Regions from separate parts of the Streptomyces sp. NPDC001732 genome, predicted to be linked through region 3. Evidence: riboswitches for the same ligand, from Rfam matches in the RefSeq annotation. Region 3 holds a riboswitch; each other region holds the start of a gene.
The links. Region 3 has a riboswitch for cyclic di-AMP ahead of ACWCXX_RS04685 (NlpC/P60 family protein). Riboswitches for the same ligand answer to the same signal wherever they lie in the genome.

Region 1 (4,918 bases), on a different contig from region 3:
AAAACAGTCATACCACCGCATATCTGCGCCCGCGCGGTGTCCCGGAGCGGATCGGGGGCGGACCCGCCTCTCCCACCCTTTCCGCCCGGTGTGGCGACCCGGGGGGAGGTGCCGGATGCGGCTCGGGTGAAGCCCTGGGGAACCCGAGTGGTCAGGAGCGCGCCGAAGATGGCGTAGAGTGGTGTTCACCGACGCGGGGTGGAGCAGCTCGGTAGCTCGCTGGGCTCATAACCCAGAGGTCGCAGGTTCAAATCCTGTCCCCGCTACTGAAGAGTCAGGCCCGGCACGCACAGCGTGCCGGGCCTGACTCGTTCCGTCCCTCCGCCCGGACGCCTCCGTCGCCTTCATCACTTCCATCCCTTTCATCGCTTCCATCGCCTCCGTTACCTCTGTTGGCCGACAAGCGGTCGCCGGGCCGTTCCGCTTTGGGGAGTCTGGAGGGCGGGGCGCGGTTCCGTCCGCAGCCGCGGACGTACCGGGCAGGAGACCAACGGGTGGTGTGGAAGCGGAAGAAGCGGCGCGGCGGGCGTGCCGAGGGCGGCGTCGGCACCAGGCGGTTCGTGAGTGCGCTGCCCGCCATGATGATCATCGGCGGGCTGGTGTTCGACGCCCTCACGCCGCCGCCCTTCACGGCCATCCCACTGTTCGTGGCGGCGCCACTGATCGCCGCCCCGTTCTTCTCGCTGGCCAGCACCGTCCGCACCGGTATCGCCTCGATGCTGGCCGTCATCGTGCTGCGGCTGTCCGGCAGCACGCTGCCCGGGGCCGTGCCGCTGATCGAGCTGCTGACCCTGGCCACCGTCTCGGTCCTCGCGGTCGTGATCAACACGGTGGTGCGGCGCGGCAACGAGCAGCTGGCCTCCGCGCGGGTCATCGCGGAGACCGCCATGCGCGCGGTGCTGCCGGAGCCGTCCGACCGGATCGGCGGACTGCGCGTGGCGGCGCGGTACGAGGCGGCGCAGGCGGACGAGTTCGTCGGCGGCGACCTGTTCGCCGTGACGAACACCCCGTACGGAGTGCGGCTGGTGGTCGGGGACGTACGGGGCAAGGGCCTCGAAGCCGTGGGGACGGTGGCGGTGGTCACCGGGGCGTTCCGTGAGGCGGCGGAGCAGGAACCCTCCCTGGAAGGCGTGGCGGGGCGGCTGGAGCGGGCGCTGGAACGGGAGGAGGCGAGGCGGGGCGGGCTCGACGTGCTGGAGGGGTTCATCACCGCCGTACTGGCCGAGATCCCGCCCGGAGCGTCCGGGGTGCGCATCGTCAACCGCGGCCACCCCGATCCGATCCTGCTGCATCCGGGCGGGGAGCTGGAGGTGCTGAGGCCCACCGAGGCCGCGCTGCCGCTCGGGATGGACCTGGGCGCGTGGCCGCAGCGGACGGACGAGTGGGAGCTGCCGGCCGGGGCGACCCTGCTCCTGTACACGGACGGCCTCTCCGAGGCGCGGGACGCCGAGGGGGTCTTCTACGACCCTGTGGACCGGCTGCGCGGGCGGATCTTCCCGGGGCCCGAGGAACTGCTGTCCGCGCTGACCGATGACGTGCGCCTGCACACGGGCGGCGAGACGACCGACGACATGGCGTTGCTCGCGGTCATGCGCCCGGTGGAGGGGCAGCCGGACCGGCGCCGGACCGTGCGGATCATCGGTCGGGAAGACGCGTGACGGACGGCGGGCCGGAGGCGTGACGGACGGGGAGGCGAGTGGAGGTCGGACGTGGGCGGGCGGGGTTTCGGACGGAGTTCGGGCAGGGTTTTGGGCGGGCGTGATGAGGTTCCGCGTGTTCCGGGTCCGTTCCCTCCGCTCACGGTGCCACCGTGCGTAACCGAAAGGCGTCGCTCCGCATAACATTTGACGCAACGTCAGAAATGGGGCAGCGAGTGAAGGGTGCTCAACTCGTCCGATTCCGCCCGGTTGTGTCCCGTAAAGTCCAGGCCAAAGACGTGAACGATCAGTGGGAACGGCTTGGAATGCGAGCCCGCTGTCTATTAACGTTCGATAACGCAGCGCGGTCGTCCCAGCCGTCGCCAATGGCGGCACCGTGCGCAAGCGCCGAATTCCGCAAGGGAACCGGGGAACCACCTATATGGGGTGAATCGGACGCCTGTGTCTCGTGAGAGGCAGAGGGGCCCGTAGGAGACCTTCCTGCTCCGAACCCGTCAGCTAACCCGGTAGGCGAGAAGGAAGGAAAGGAGTGCGCCCCCGTGGCGTCCAACAAGCCTGCCCCCGAAGCCCCGTCCCGGTTCAATCCCGATCACGGCTCCGGCTTCGGCGCCGACTTCCCCGCGCAGCACGGTTCCGGCTTCGGTCCCGACGCCGCGCCCCACGGGACGGTGACGACGGCGTACGGCAGCGACTACGGCACCGGCCGGGGCGGTGACTTCACCACCGAGTTCACCAGTGACTTCGGCGGCGACTTCCGTGCCGACGAGCCCGCGCGCAGCCAGGAGGAGTGGAACCCCACCGAGGAGTCCGTCCGCCCCGTGCGCGGCCGGCACCGCGTCGCCAAGCAGCGCAACGGACTCGCCCGCAGCTCCACGGTGCTGGGCGTCGGTGTCATCGCGGCGGTCGGCGCGGGCGGCATGGCCACCGCGCAGAGCAAGCCGCCGGTCTCCATCTCCGTCCCCGACTCCATCACGGAGAAGCTTCCCGACGCCGCGTCACTTCCCGGCGTGGGCGCCCTGTTCTCCGACGACTCGGACACGGACGCGTCGGAGGACGCCACCGCCTCCGCCCCGCTGACCTCCGCGGGCATCACCCTCGCCGAGGCCGAGCAGGGCCGGACGGACGCGGGCGAGGCGCTCCGCGCCCGTATCCTCCAGCAGGCCGAGCAGCAGCAGGACGCCGCCGACGCCGAGGCCAAGGCCGCGCAGGAGAAGGAAGCAGCCGAGAAGGCCGCCGCCGAGGCCAAGAAGCAGCAGGACGCGGCCGAGGCCAAGGCCGCCGCCGAGAAGAAGAAGGCGGAGGAGGAGGCCAAGAAGAAGGCGGAGGCCCTGCGGCTCGCCAAGCTCGCCGCCAGCTACGCCCTCCCGACCTCCTCGTACCACATCACCTCGACCTTCGGTCAGGCCGGATCGATGTGGTCCTCCGGCCACCACACCGGCCTCGACTTCGCGGCCCAGACCGGCACCCCGATCAAGGCCGTGCACGGCGGCACCATCAAGTCGGCGGGCTGGGCGGGTGCGTACGGCTACCGCACGGTGCTGGAGCTCGACGACGGCACGGAGATCTGGTACTGCCACCAGTCGTCGATCGGTGTCGGCATCGGCCAGAAGGTCACCACCGGCGAGACCATCGGCCGGGTCGGCGCGACCGGCAACGTGACGGGTGCGCACCTCCACCTGGAGGTCCACACCCCGGGCGGTACGGGCGTGGACCCGATGGCCTGGTTCCGCGACAAGGGTCTCAACGTCTGAGGCGACCTGGCCTGGCCCGACCCGATACGGTCCGATGCGCCGCGTCCCCCGGCCCCGTGGCCCGAGCCGGTTCACCGGCCCATGAACCCCGGCAGTCCTGACGCTCCCCCCCGACGTCAGGGCTGCCGGTCCTGTCGTGAGCGGTTACGGGCGCGCGAGCCGTGCGGAAGGCGAGAGGCGCCCGGAAGGGCGGAGCCACCGGAACGGCGGAGCTGTCGGAGCGGCGGAGTCGGCGGAATAGCCGACCCGCCGGAGTTCGTTGATCCACTTATGACTTCTCTTCGTAAGCTGGGCTCTTCCGACCTCCAGGTCTTTCCGCTCGCTCTGGGCGGCAACGTCTTCGGCTGGACCGCCGACGAGGCGCAGTCGTTCGCCGTCCTGGACGCCTACGCAGCGGCCGGGGGCAACTTCATCGACACCGCCGACGTGTACTCCGCCTGGGTTCCGGGCAACGCGGGCGGCGAGTCGGAGACCGTCATCGGCAAGTGGCTCGCCGCGCGCGCCAACCGTTCCGACGTCGTCGTCGCCACGAAGGCCGGTGGCCACCCCGAGTACAAGGGGCTCGCCCCCGCCAACATCAAGGCCGCGGCCGAGGCCTCGCTGCGCAGGCTCGGCACCGACCACATCGACCTCTACTACACGCACTTCGACGACGAGACCGTGCCGGTCGAGGAGATCATCACTGCCCTGGACCAGTTGGTGAAGGAGGGCAAGGTCCGGGAGATCGCCGCCTCCAACATCGGTCCCGAGCGGCTCCGGGCCTCCCTGGAATTCTCGGAGCGCGAGGGGCTGGCGCGCTACGTCGCCCTTCAGCCGCACTACAACCTGGTCTCCCGCGACACGTACGAGGGCGAGCTCCAGGACACGGCCGCCCGCGCCGGGCTCGCCGCCGTGCCGTACTACGCCCTGGCCTCCGGCTTCCTCACCGGCAAGTACCGTCCGGGCGCCGTGGTGGACAGCGCGCGGGCGCAGAGCGCCGGTCAGTACCTGGAGTCGGAGCGGGGGCAGAAGGTCCTGGCCGTGCTGGACAAGGTCGCCCAGGAGCACGACGCGCAGATCGCGACCGTCGCGCTGGCCTGGCTCGCGTCCCGGCCGACCGTCGCCGCGCCGATCGCCTCGGCCCGCACGGTCGAGCAGCTGCCCGCACTGGTGGCCGTCGCGGACCTCTCACTGACCGAGCAGGATCTGGCCGCACTCACCGAGGCGTCCGCCTGACGCACGGTCCACAGCCACCGCGGCCCTACCGCGGTGGCTGCCGCGGGACCGGAGAGGGGCGGTGACCCGGCCAGGGGCCGGCTCCCGGTCCCGGCCCGGGGCCGTTGGGGTGGCCGCCGTACGGGGTGTGCGCGGGGAACGGCGGGGCGTACGGGGACGGCGGCGGGTGGAGACGCAGTCGGCCCGTGGCCTGCGCCGCGTACGTGAGGGCGGGAACGGCCACCTCCCTGCGTTGCCAGAGGTGGTGCAGCAGCTCCAGCTCACGGGCCGCGAAGTCCGGCTCGGCCACCCCGC
Region 2 (4,918 bases), on a different contig from region 3:
GCCCTGTCCGGCGAGGCAGGGCGGAGGCGCTCTCAGGCGGCGGTGATCAGTGGAACATCCAGGCGTTCCCACGCCCCGAGCATTTCCTTGTGGGCATCAGGCTGGGGGTGTGATGGTGGAGTCGGGTGTTGAAACTCTCTGAATGCCCCCGGCCGGGGCTTCGCGTGGGCCCCGGCGTGCTGCGGATCGGTATCGGATCAGGTCGGTGCGAGGATCGACAGTCCAGTGGTTGGCTTCCAGGACTCGACCGGCGAAGGGCACGTCACGCTTGCCCAGGAGTCGGAAACCGAGGGCGCGGCAGATGCCGTTGGACCGGGCGTTGCTTGTTGCCGGAAATGCGTGTACCAGCCCCCACCGGCTGTCGTCGCGAGCCAGTTCGAGCAGCATGCGGACGCCCTGCTTGCCGAGTCCCCGTCCCTGGAACTCCGGCAGTACCATCCAGCCGATCTCGGAGATGCGCTCGCCGTCCGCGTCGTGGGGCCACAAGGTCACGGTTCCCGCGACCACGTCCGGCTCGGCCTCATCGGGCACGATCATCTTTGTCCAGTCGGTGCCCGCCACCGCCCGTTGAACATCGCGTTGGACCTTCGCCTCCATGCCTTCGCGAGGCAGCGGGCCGCCCAGTTCGGCCATCATGATCGGGTCGCATCGCATCCGGACGTAGGCGTCGACGTCGCCGTGCTCCACATCACGTAGCAGCATCTGTGTTGCTCCCTTGCCCTTGGATCGGATGTCATGGCCGGCGGCGGCTGACCTCCGCCGCGCAGGCGCCCCAGTCCCCGGCGGCGGCTTGCTCCCGGGCCAGCCCGGCGACGGGCCCGGACAAGGTGACCGCGATGTCGCCGAGACGGATGCGGACGGTCCCGTTCGTCTCTTCGATGTGACCGGCGGTCAGCCGGGAAATCGCCACTGGCCCCTGGGCATGAAGGAGCAACGGCAGGCCGGCCAGGCGGCCTTCGGTCCGGATGGTGTCGTCGTACAGCAGGCGGCGGGCGCGCTTTATCAGCGCTCTGGCTATGTGTCCGTCGACCACCTCGGCCGGCCTCTCACGACTCGCCACCTGCGTGAGGCCGCGTGCTCCCTGCAGCGGAAGCCGGAGCTGCGGGGGGGTCCGGCTCCACGACGCGCGCCCCTCGTGCCTCACGTTTCTTTCCGTCAACGGCGGGCCGAACGTCGCCCTCGCCGCATGGGCCGGGCATGCCAACGCCACCTTCATCGAGCGGATGTACGTCCACCCGAGCCCCGAGGACCTCCGCGTCGACTCGGACCACCTCACTCCTCCACTCGGTTTCAGTGCGGGCGAAGCAGCCTGATGATCAAGACGTCTGGAGATTGTGAGACCTCTGCCCTCGGCGAACAGCAGAAACAGCCTCTGAACTGGGATTTCCAGTGGATCACCAGGATCACGCCCACCATAATCTACTGTACGTCCTGTACATTTTTTACAGACACATGTGCAGGCTGCCGTGCAGACCCGAAGGAAAGGCATCGCCATGCTGTTCCGTCCCACCGCCCGCCACGTACTGCCCGAGTTCACCGAGCGCACCAGCAGCGGGACCCGCACTCTCGACCCGTACTCCAGGCTGCTCGCCGAGCGGATCGTCTTCCTCGGCACCCCGGTCGACGACGCGGCCGCCTCGGACCTGATCGCCCAGTTCATGTACCTGGAGCACGACGCCCCGGACCGGCCCGTCTCGCTCTACATCAACTCTCCCGGGGGCTCGTTCGGGGCCATGTCGGCGATCTACGACACGATGGAGTACCTCAGCTGCGAGGTGGAGACCTACTGCCTCGGCCAGGCCGGTTCCTGCGCGGCGGCGCTGCTCGCCGCGGGCGCCCCCGGCCGCCGTCACGCACTGCCCGGGGCCCGGGTGGTGGTGCAGCAGCCCGCACTCCCCGAACCGGTGCGGGGCCGGCCGTCCGACCTGGAGATCGAGGCGCGGGAGCTGGAACGGGTCCGCGGAATGCTCATCGACCTGCTGGCCCGTCACACGGGCCGCGACACCGGGCGGATCGCCACCGACATCGAGCGCGACCTCGTCCTCGACGCGGCGGGCGCCAAGGCGTACGGCCTGGTCGACCACATCACGGAGAGCCGCAAGGCGTCGCGCCCTGCGCACGGCGCGAGGTGAACGCCCGGTGCAACCGCCCGACTTCCCGCCGCTCCCCGCACTGACCCGCGCCGAGGGGGAGTTCATCGACCACTACCTCGAAGTCCTCGACCAGCTGGGCCGGATCAACCCGGCCCGGGGCAGCGACACCTACGGCGCGCTGCGCGCCGCACAGGCGCTGGTCTCACGGGCCGGCGACCTGCGGGACGCGCTGACACTGATGCACGAGCGCGGCGAGGCGCGGATCCACGCCGCCACCCTGGCCCGGGCGCTGCGCGTACTGGACGGGGAGCGGCGGGCCGGGCGCGTCACCGTACCACCGGCTCCGGCGAGTTGACCGACGCCCCCGGCCCTCCCGTCCGCCGGGGCACGCCAACTCCCCCGGCGGACGGCGGGCGTCACTCAACTCCCGTACCCGACACGCCCGGAGCGCGCACCGAAATTCCTCGCTCGTTCGGCGTAGGAGACCCCTCGCACGAGGGATTTCCCGACTTGCGTTTTTCGCGTACCCGGTGAACGGAATCAGGCATTCCGCCCCTGGTACGGGACCGCGCCGAACGTCCCGAACAGCCGTCGGAATCACCATGTCCACTCGAACGGGTCAGTCGTGAGGAGCCTCACATATCCCCGTTTCGGCTCGGAAATCCGACAGTGAGTGAGTCAAGATCCCTGGGACGACAAGCCCCCGCCACCGCGGCGGGGCGGTCCGGGCGGACGCCGAGTCCTGCCGCCGCTCGGATGCCTGGTCGACGGAAGTGGATCGGCAGGAGTGGAGGACCCGAGCACAACGGGTCGGCCGGAACATCGGTCGTCCCTCGGGGTGAAGCCGCCGAAAGCGGCCGGGCAACTTCGCCAGCCCGAACCCGACAGGTCATCCTTCACAGGCGGCTGACGAAGGGTTGCGCATGACTGCGCAGGTTCATGTCCCGTCTCTGCTCGCACGGGCCGGTACGGCCTCGGTTCTGACGCTCGCCGCCGTCGGCGGCACCATGCTCGCCCCGGGTGCCACCACGGAGGCCCAGGCCGCGACCCGGTCGATGAAGGCACTCAGCATTGCCGCGTCGAAGAAGGGTTCGCCCTACCGCTGGGGGGCCACCGGCCCCAACCGTTTCGACTGCTCCGGCCTGACGCTCTACTCGTTCAAGAAGGCGGGCAAGCAGCTGCCCCGCACGGCCCAGCAGCAGTACAACAAGACCCGCCACATCTCGGCCTCGCACCGGCAACGCGGCGACCTGGTCTTCTTCCACTACGGCCGCAGCGTCTACCACGTGGGGATCTACGCCGGGAAGGGAAAGATCTGGCACTCGCCGCGGACCGGCGCGGTGGTACGGCTGGAGAAGATCTGGACGAAGAGCGTCTACTACGGGCGGGTCCGCTGAAGCATGCCCGACGGCCCGGGGCTCGGCCCCGGGCCGCACTCCGGGCGGGCGGTGACGCCCACCGCCCGTCCGGCCCCGTCCTCAGTGGTGCGCGGGACCGGGCCACGGGAGCACGATCCAGACCGTCTTGCCGCCGTCGACGGTGGGGGTGACGGTCAGTCGGCCCCCGCACTCCTTGGCCAGGGTCCGGATGATGACCATGCCGCGCCCGTTGTCCTGCTGGACGGCCGCGGGCAGCCGCCTGGGCCAACGCGGATGACTGTCCGTCACCCCCAGTGACAGTTGTTCCTCCCGGTCCAGCCGGAGAGCCACCGTGAAGGTGGGCGACTGCCCGAAGGTGTGCTGGACGGCGTTGGTCGCGAGTTCCGAGACGATGAGCCGGATGCCGTCGGCGAATTCGGTGTCGGCTGCCAGACCCCATTCGGTGAGCACCCTGGCCACGTACTTCCGGGCCGCCGCGACCGAGACCGGCTCGCTCGGCAGAGTGACGCTTGCTTCCTGATGATCCGCCATGGCAAGCCGCCCCTTTCCCACCCGACCGACCTGCTGTCGGTCCAGGTCGTGCTTCGCGCCAGATTGCCACCGATGCCGCCCTCTGTAACGGTGATCCACCAAGATATGCATATATCTGTCGCCCGATGCGGTGAACCCCACCACGCAAAACCGTACGTGGGCGACAAACTGCCTGCTCGGCGGGCGAGGGAGGTCGTGGATGCGGCACGGTCCTGCGGTACGGCGTCGCAAGCTCGGGGAGGAGCTCCGGAGCCTGCGCCACGCGTCGGGGCTGACCAGCCGGGACGCCGCGCGGACACTCGGCTGGCACCAGTCGAAGGTCAGCCGGATCGAGACCGGGGTCAGCGGGGTGCGGCCGGCCGATGTGACCCGGCTGCTGGACGCCTACGGCGTGGACGACGCGCAGTTGCGGACCCTCCTGACGACCCTGGCGTGCTCGGCCGGCGGGGGCGGCACCGGATGGTGGCACGCCTATCGCGGCCTGCTCCCGCCCCAGTACCGCGACTTCATCAGCCTGGAGTCCCAGGCGCGGACCGCGCGCACCCTGGAGACCTCGGTGGTGCCGGGGCTCCTGCAGACGGCCGACTACGCGCGGGCGGTGACCCGGGCATCGCTGGAGGGTCTGCCCGCGGCCCGGCTGGACTCGCTGGTGGAGGTGCGCCTCGCCCGCCAGGGGGTGCTGCGCACCGATCCGCCGCTGCGGCTGAGCGCGGTGCTCGACGAGGCGGTACTGCGGCGGGAGGTCGGCGGGCGCCGGGTGATGAGGGAGCAGTTGCGTCATCTGGCCCGGGTGGCCCACCTCCCCCATGTGCGGCTCCAGGTGCTGCCGTTCTCGGTCGGCGGCTACGCCGGACTCACCGGACCTTTCGTTATTTTCTCATTCCCGAACACTTCTGATCTCGACGTGATTGTTCT
Region 3 (4,918 bases):
GGTGTTGATCTGGGTGTACGTGGTCCGGGGGAGGGAGAGACCGGCGGACCGCCAGGCGGCCTGGGTGAGCCCGGAGCAGTCGAACGAGGAGGGGCCGGTCGCACCCCAGACGTACGGCTTGCCGATCGCCCCGTAGGCGAACGCGACGGCCGCGGCGGCGCGGGCGTTCGGGGCCCGGACGGGGCCGCGTGCGGCGGCCCGGACGGCGGTGTCCGGGGCGCCGGAGCGGCCGTGGTCGGTCTCCTCGTACGCGGCGCGCTGGGGCGGGGTCAGCCGGGCGAGGAGCCGTTGCGCGTCGGCCAGCTTGGCCCTGATCGTGGTCTTCTGCTTCTTCAGCTCGGCCTGTCGGGCGGCCAGCACGGTCAGCTTCTCGTCGGCCTGCGAGCGCAGTTCGGCGATCCGGGCGACCTGCTTCTGGACCCGGTCGATCGCGACGGCCCGGCGGTCGCCGACCCGGTCCACGAACGCCGCGCGTTCCAGGTACTGGTCGGGGTCGGAGGAGAGCGCCAGCTGCACGGACGGGCTGATGCCGCCGGTGCGGTACTGCGCGGCGGCGTACGAGCCGAGTTCGTCGCGCGCGGTGTTGAGGCGCTCGGTCCGGCGGGCGGCCTCGTCGCGCAGGGTGTTCAGGGCCTCGGTCGCGGCGGTCGCCTTCTCCTTCGCGCCGTTGTACTTCTCGGTGGCGACCTCCGCGTCGTGGTACAGCCGGTCCACCTTGGCCTTGACCTGGGCCGGGGTGAGATCGGGCTCGGCGTGGGCCGATCCCGGCAGCACGACGGCGGTGGCGGCCCCGGTGAGGGCGAGGCCGGCCGCGGTGCGGGCAGCAGAGCCGGTGAACGGGCGCTGCTTGGGTTTTCGATGCGCTGCCACGAGGGCGTGCGTCCTTCCTGATGACTGCCCGGCGGGGACTACCGACGGGCCCACCGGAGACCCGGCCACGGGGCGCCACGGGGGAGCGGCCCGCCGCCGGATCTCTCGGCGGGGCGACCGGTGCGCCGTCCGGAAACGGAGCGGCGAGGGAGCCGGTCACCTGGTCAGGGACGCTAGACCCGGGGCACGGGCAAGAGTCGTAATGGCGCTTATTGCCCGAATTTGGCGCGGCAATGTCGTCAAGTGATCGAGGAAATTGCACCAGAGTGAGGCATTCGGTACAGACACGAGCGGAGCGGCCGGGAAGTCGCACCTGCCTGTGGGGTGGTGATATGGGCGGGGCTAGGCTGCGGCCTCATGGACGTACTCATTCATGTCTTCGTCGCCCTGCACATCGTCGGCATCGCCTCGCTGCTGGGCGGTTTCCTGACCCAGATGAAGGCGATGGGCGCGGGCACGGCCCGGTTCGTGCCGGCGATGCTGCACGGTGCGCTGACCATGCTGGTCACCGGTGTCGCGCTGGTCGGGCTGAACGAGGCCGACGGCGGCCACGTGAACAACATCAAGATCGGGGTCAAGACGCTGATCCTGGTCGTCATCCTCGCGCTCGTCTACGTCAAGCGGGACGAGGAGAAGGTCGACAAGGGCGCCTTCGCGGCGGTCGGCGGCCTGACGCTCGCCAACATCTTCATCGCCACGCTCTGGGTCTGAGCCCCGGGGCCCGGCCGCCGGACCGGGGCCGATGCCCGGACCCGAGGCGGGCCGGGGCCGACGCCGCCCCGGCCCGAGGTTGTCAGGCCCGGGCGTCCCCGGCCCGCCGGACGGGCGCGAGGAGCGAGCGCGTCCGGCGGCCGGAGGTCCTGCGGTGCGGCCGCTACGCCGGGCGCACGCTGCCGTAGATCGGCATGTAGTAGATCGACTCCTCGCGCACGTTCGCCCCGGGCTTCGGTGCGTGGATCATCATCCCGTCGCCCTTGTAGATGCCGACGTGGCTGATGTCGTCGTAGAAGAAGACGAGGTCGCCCGGCCGCAGGTCCGCCGTGGCGACCCGGGTGCCGATCTTCACCTGGTCCCAGGTGGTGCGCGGAAGGTCGACGCCCGCCGCCCTCCACGCCGCCTGGGTGAGCCCGGAGCAGTCGTACGAGTCCGGGCCGGTGGCGCCCCAGACGTACGGCTTGCCGATCTGGGCCCTGGCGAAGGCGAGTACCTTCTCCGCCTGGGTGGTGGCGTCGCTGTCCGAGCCGGTGCCGGTTCCGGTGCCCGTCCCCGTACCGCTGCCGGAGTCCGCCTCCTTCGCGGCCTCCTCGGCCTTGCGGTCCGCCTCGGCTGCGGCCTGCTGCTTCGCCAGCTCCTCGGCCTTGCGCTTGGCCTCCGCCTCCTTCTTCCGCTCCAGCGCCGCGAGCCGCGCCTTCTCCTCGGCGGTCAGCTTCGACAGCAGCGTGCGCGCCTCGCCCAGCTTCTTCTGGACGTTCTGCTTGCTGGTGCGCAGGGTGGCCTGGGTCGTCGTCAGGGTCTCCAGGCTCTGCACCGCCTCGGACCGCTTCTTCGCCGTTCTGGCCTGCTGCGTACGGAATTCCGTGACCGCCTTCTGCTGGCGGCTGGTCATCCGGTCCATCAGCTGGCTCTGGTCGAAGTACGACTGCGGGTCGTCGGCCAGGAAGAAGGTGGCGGACGGTGCTATGGAGCCGTTGCGGTACTGCGCGGCCGCGTAGGTGCCGAGCGTCCGGCGCGCCTCGTTGAGCTTGTCGGCGCGCTCGGCCACGTCGTCCAGCAGGGCCTGGACCTTGGCGCGCTGGGTGGCGGAGGCTTCCTTCGCCCGGTTGTACTTCTGGGTCGCGGTGCCCGCCTGCCGGTAGAGGTCGTCGACCTTCTTCTGGACGTCCTCGACGCTGGGCTTCGGGCCGGGCGCGGCCGTGGCGCTCTGCGTGGAGAGCAGGGTCACGGACGCCAGCGCCGCCGAGGTGAGCCCGACGGCCGGTGCGGTGGTGCGCATCCGGGGGCGCGGTTTGCGGTGCGATGCCAAGACGGGCATCTCCTTCCGTGGACCGCCTGCCGGGTTAGCTGTCGGGTTCGGGCGGAACGGAAGGCTGCCCTACGGTCCGTTTGGGGGATGAGGACCGATTCACCCCAGTGCTTCCTGTGGGTCCCCGGCTCCGAACGCCCATGGGGGCAGCCCGGATTCGGCGGGGGTGCCCGCTCGGCGTGGTTCGCCGCAAAGGGGGTACGGGCCGCCCGGTCGAGCACGCTAGCCAACCGGTGTGCCGCTGGGAAGGTCGATGTTCGATATGCCCGATACATTTTCGTGACCTGGGTTGCAGGAGTGGCCGGAGGTCCGGAACCCCTCACGCGGTGCGGTTGCCCGCTCTCCGTGCGTGTTCGTTCTCTCCGTGCGCGTCCGTTCTCGGTGCGTGTCCGTTCCTCGCGCCCGTCCGGCGAGCGGGCGCCGGGCGGTTCGGCAAGGGCCCGCCGGGTGTCCGTGCGGCGGCTTAGACTCGACAAGCGATGAGCAGCCTCTTTGACGACAGTTTCCTGGCCGGCCTCCAGCCCTCGGAGGAAGAACCCCCGCCGCCCCCCGAGGACGCCGCACCCGAAGAGGTGCCGGAGGGGCTCTTCGGGGACGTGTTCGACGGGCCGCCGCCCAGGGACGCGTACTACCGCGACGGCGCCCCCCGCCCCGTCGTCGACTCCGCCGCGCTCCTCGACGGGCTGAACACCGAGCAGCGCGCCGCCGTCGTGCACGCGGGCTCCCCGCTGCTCATCGTCGCCGGGGCCGGTTCCGGGAAGACCCGGGTGCTGACCCACCGGATCGCCCACCTCCTCGCCGAGCGCGGGGTGCATCCCGGCCAGATCCTGGCGATCACCTTCACCAACAAGGCCGCCGGCGAGATGAAGGAGCGCGTCGAGCAGCTCGTCGGGCCGCGCGCCAACGCCATGTGGGTCATGACCTTCCACAGCGCGTGCGTACGCATCCTGCGCCGCGAGTCGAAGAAGCTCGGCTTCACCTCGTCGTTCTCGATCTACGACGCGGCCGACTCCAAGCGGCTGATGGCCCTGGTCTGCCGCGACCTCGACCTGGACCCGAAGCGCTTCCCGCCGAAGTCGTTCACGGCCAAGGTCTCCAACCTGAAGAACGAGCTGATCGACGAGGAGACCTTCGCGGGCCAGGCCGCCGACGGTTTCGAGAAGACGCTCGCCCAGGCGTACGCGATGTACCAGTCCCGGCTGCGCGAGGCCAACGCGCTGGACTTCGACGACATCATCATGACGACGGTGCACCTGCTCCAGGCGTTCCCCGACGTCGCCGAGCACTACCGCCGCCGCTTCCGGCACGTCCTGGTCGACGAGTACCAGGACACCAACCACGCCCAGTACACCCTCGTGCGCGAACTGGTCGGCCCGGCGGGCGAGGGCGACGCCCCCGCCGAGCTGTGCGTCGTGGGTGACGCGGACCAGTCGATCTACGCCTTCCGCGGCGCGACCATCCGCAACATCCTCCAGTTCGAGGAGGACTACCCGGACGCGACCACGATCCTCCTGGAGCAGAACTACCGCTCCACGCAGACGATCCTGTCCGCCGCCAACGCGGTCATCGAACGCAACGCGAGCCGCCGCCCCAAGAACCTGTGGACGAACGCCGGCACGGGCGCCCGGATCACCGGCTACGTCGCCGACACCGAGCACGACGAGGCGCAGTTCGTCGCCGACGAGATCGACCGGCTCACCGACGCGGGCGACGCCAAGGCCGGCGACGTCGCGATCTTCTACCGCACGAACGCCCAGTCCCGCGTCTTCGAAGAGATCTTCATCCGCGTCGGCCTGCCCTACAAGGTCGTCGGCGGCGTGCGCTTCTACGAGCGCAAGGAGGTCCGGGACATCCTGGCCTACCTGCGCGTCCTCGCCAATCCGGAGGACACCGTCCCGCTGCGCCGCATCCTCAACGTGCCCAAGCGCGGCATCGGCGACCGTGCCGAGGCGATGATCGAAGCCCTGTCCCTGCGGGAGCGGATCACCTTCCCGCAGGCACTGCGCCGGGTCGACGAGGCGTACG

Region 1: another riboswitch for cyclic di-AMP. It lies ahead of ACWCXX_RS36085 (M23 family metallopeptidase); the one in region 3 lies ahead of ACWCXX_RS04685 (NlpC/P60 family protein).
Region 2: another riboswitch for cyclic di-AMP. It lies ahead of ACWCXX_RS23860 (C40 family peptidase); the one in region 3 lies ahead of ACWCXX_RS04685 (NlpC/P60 family protein).

Annotation. Positions count from the first base shown of each region.
Region 1 covers NZ_JBSFFY010000077.1:990-5,907, forward strand. Annotated here, with positions in the region: tRNA gene ACWCXX_RS36075 (tRNA-Met) at 193-266, shown strand; gene ACWCXX_RS36080 (PP2C family protein-serine/threonine phosphatase) at 498-1,658, shown strand; cyclic di-AMP (ydaO/yuaA leader) riboswitch at 2,034-2,186, shown strand; gene ACWCXX_RS36085 (M23 family metallopeptidase) at 2,198-3,409, shown strand; gene ACWCXX_RS36090 (aldo/keto reductase) at 3,680-4,624, shown strand; gene ACWCXX_RS36095 (PrsW family intramembrane metalloprotease) at 4,650-4,918, opposite strand, start outside.
Region 2 covers NZ_JBSFFY010000027.1:7,120-12,037, reverse strand. Annotated here, with positions in the region: partial or broken gene ACWCXX_RS23880 (GNAT family N-acetyltransferase) at 199-702, opposite strand; gene ACWCXX_RS23875 (hypothetical protein) at 734-1,033, opposite strand; gene ACWCXX_RS23870 (ATP-dependent Clp protease proteolytic subunit) at 1,497-2,132, shown strand; gene ACWCXX_RS23865 (hypothetical protein) at 2,140-2,448, shown strand; cyclic di-AMP (ydaO/yuaA leader) riboswitch at 2,841-3,013, shown strand; gene ACWCXX_RS23860 (C40 family peptidase) at 3,017-3,490, shown strand; gene ACWCXX_RS23855 (ATP-binding protein) at 3,572-4,003, opposite strand; gene ACWCXX_RS23850 (helix-turn-helix domain-containing protein) at 4,203-4,918, shown strand, end outside.
Region 3 covers NZ_JBSFFY010000002.1:406,630-411,547, forward strand. Annotated here, with positions in the region: gene ACWCXX_RS04675 (NlpC/P60 family protein) at 1-870, opposite strand, end outside; gene ACWCXX_RS04680 (hypothetical protein) at 1,228-1,581, shown strand; gene ACWCXX_RS04685 (NlpC/P60 family protein) at 1,745-2,902, opposite strand; cyclic di-AMP (ydaO/yuaA leader) riboswitch at 2,901-3,066, opposite strand; gene pcrA (DNA helicase PcrA) at 3,373-4,918, shown strand, end outside.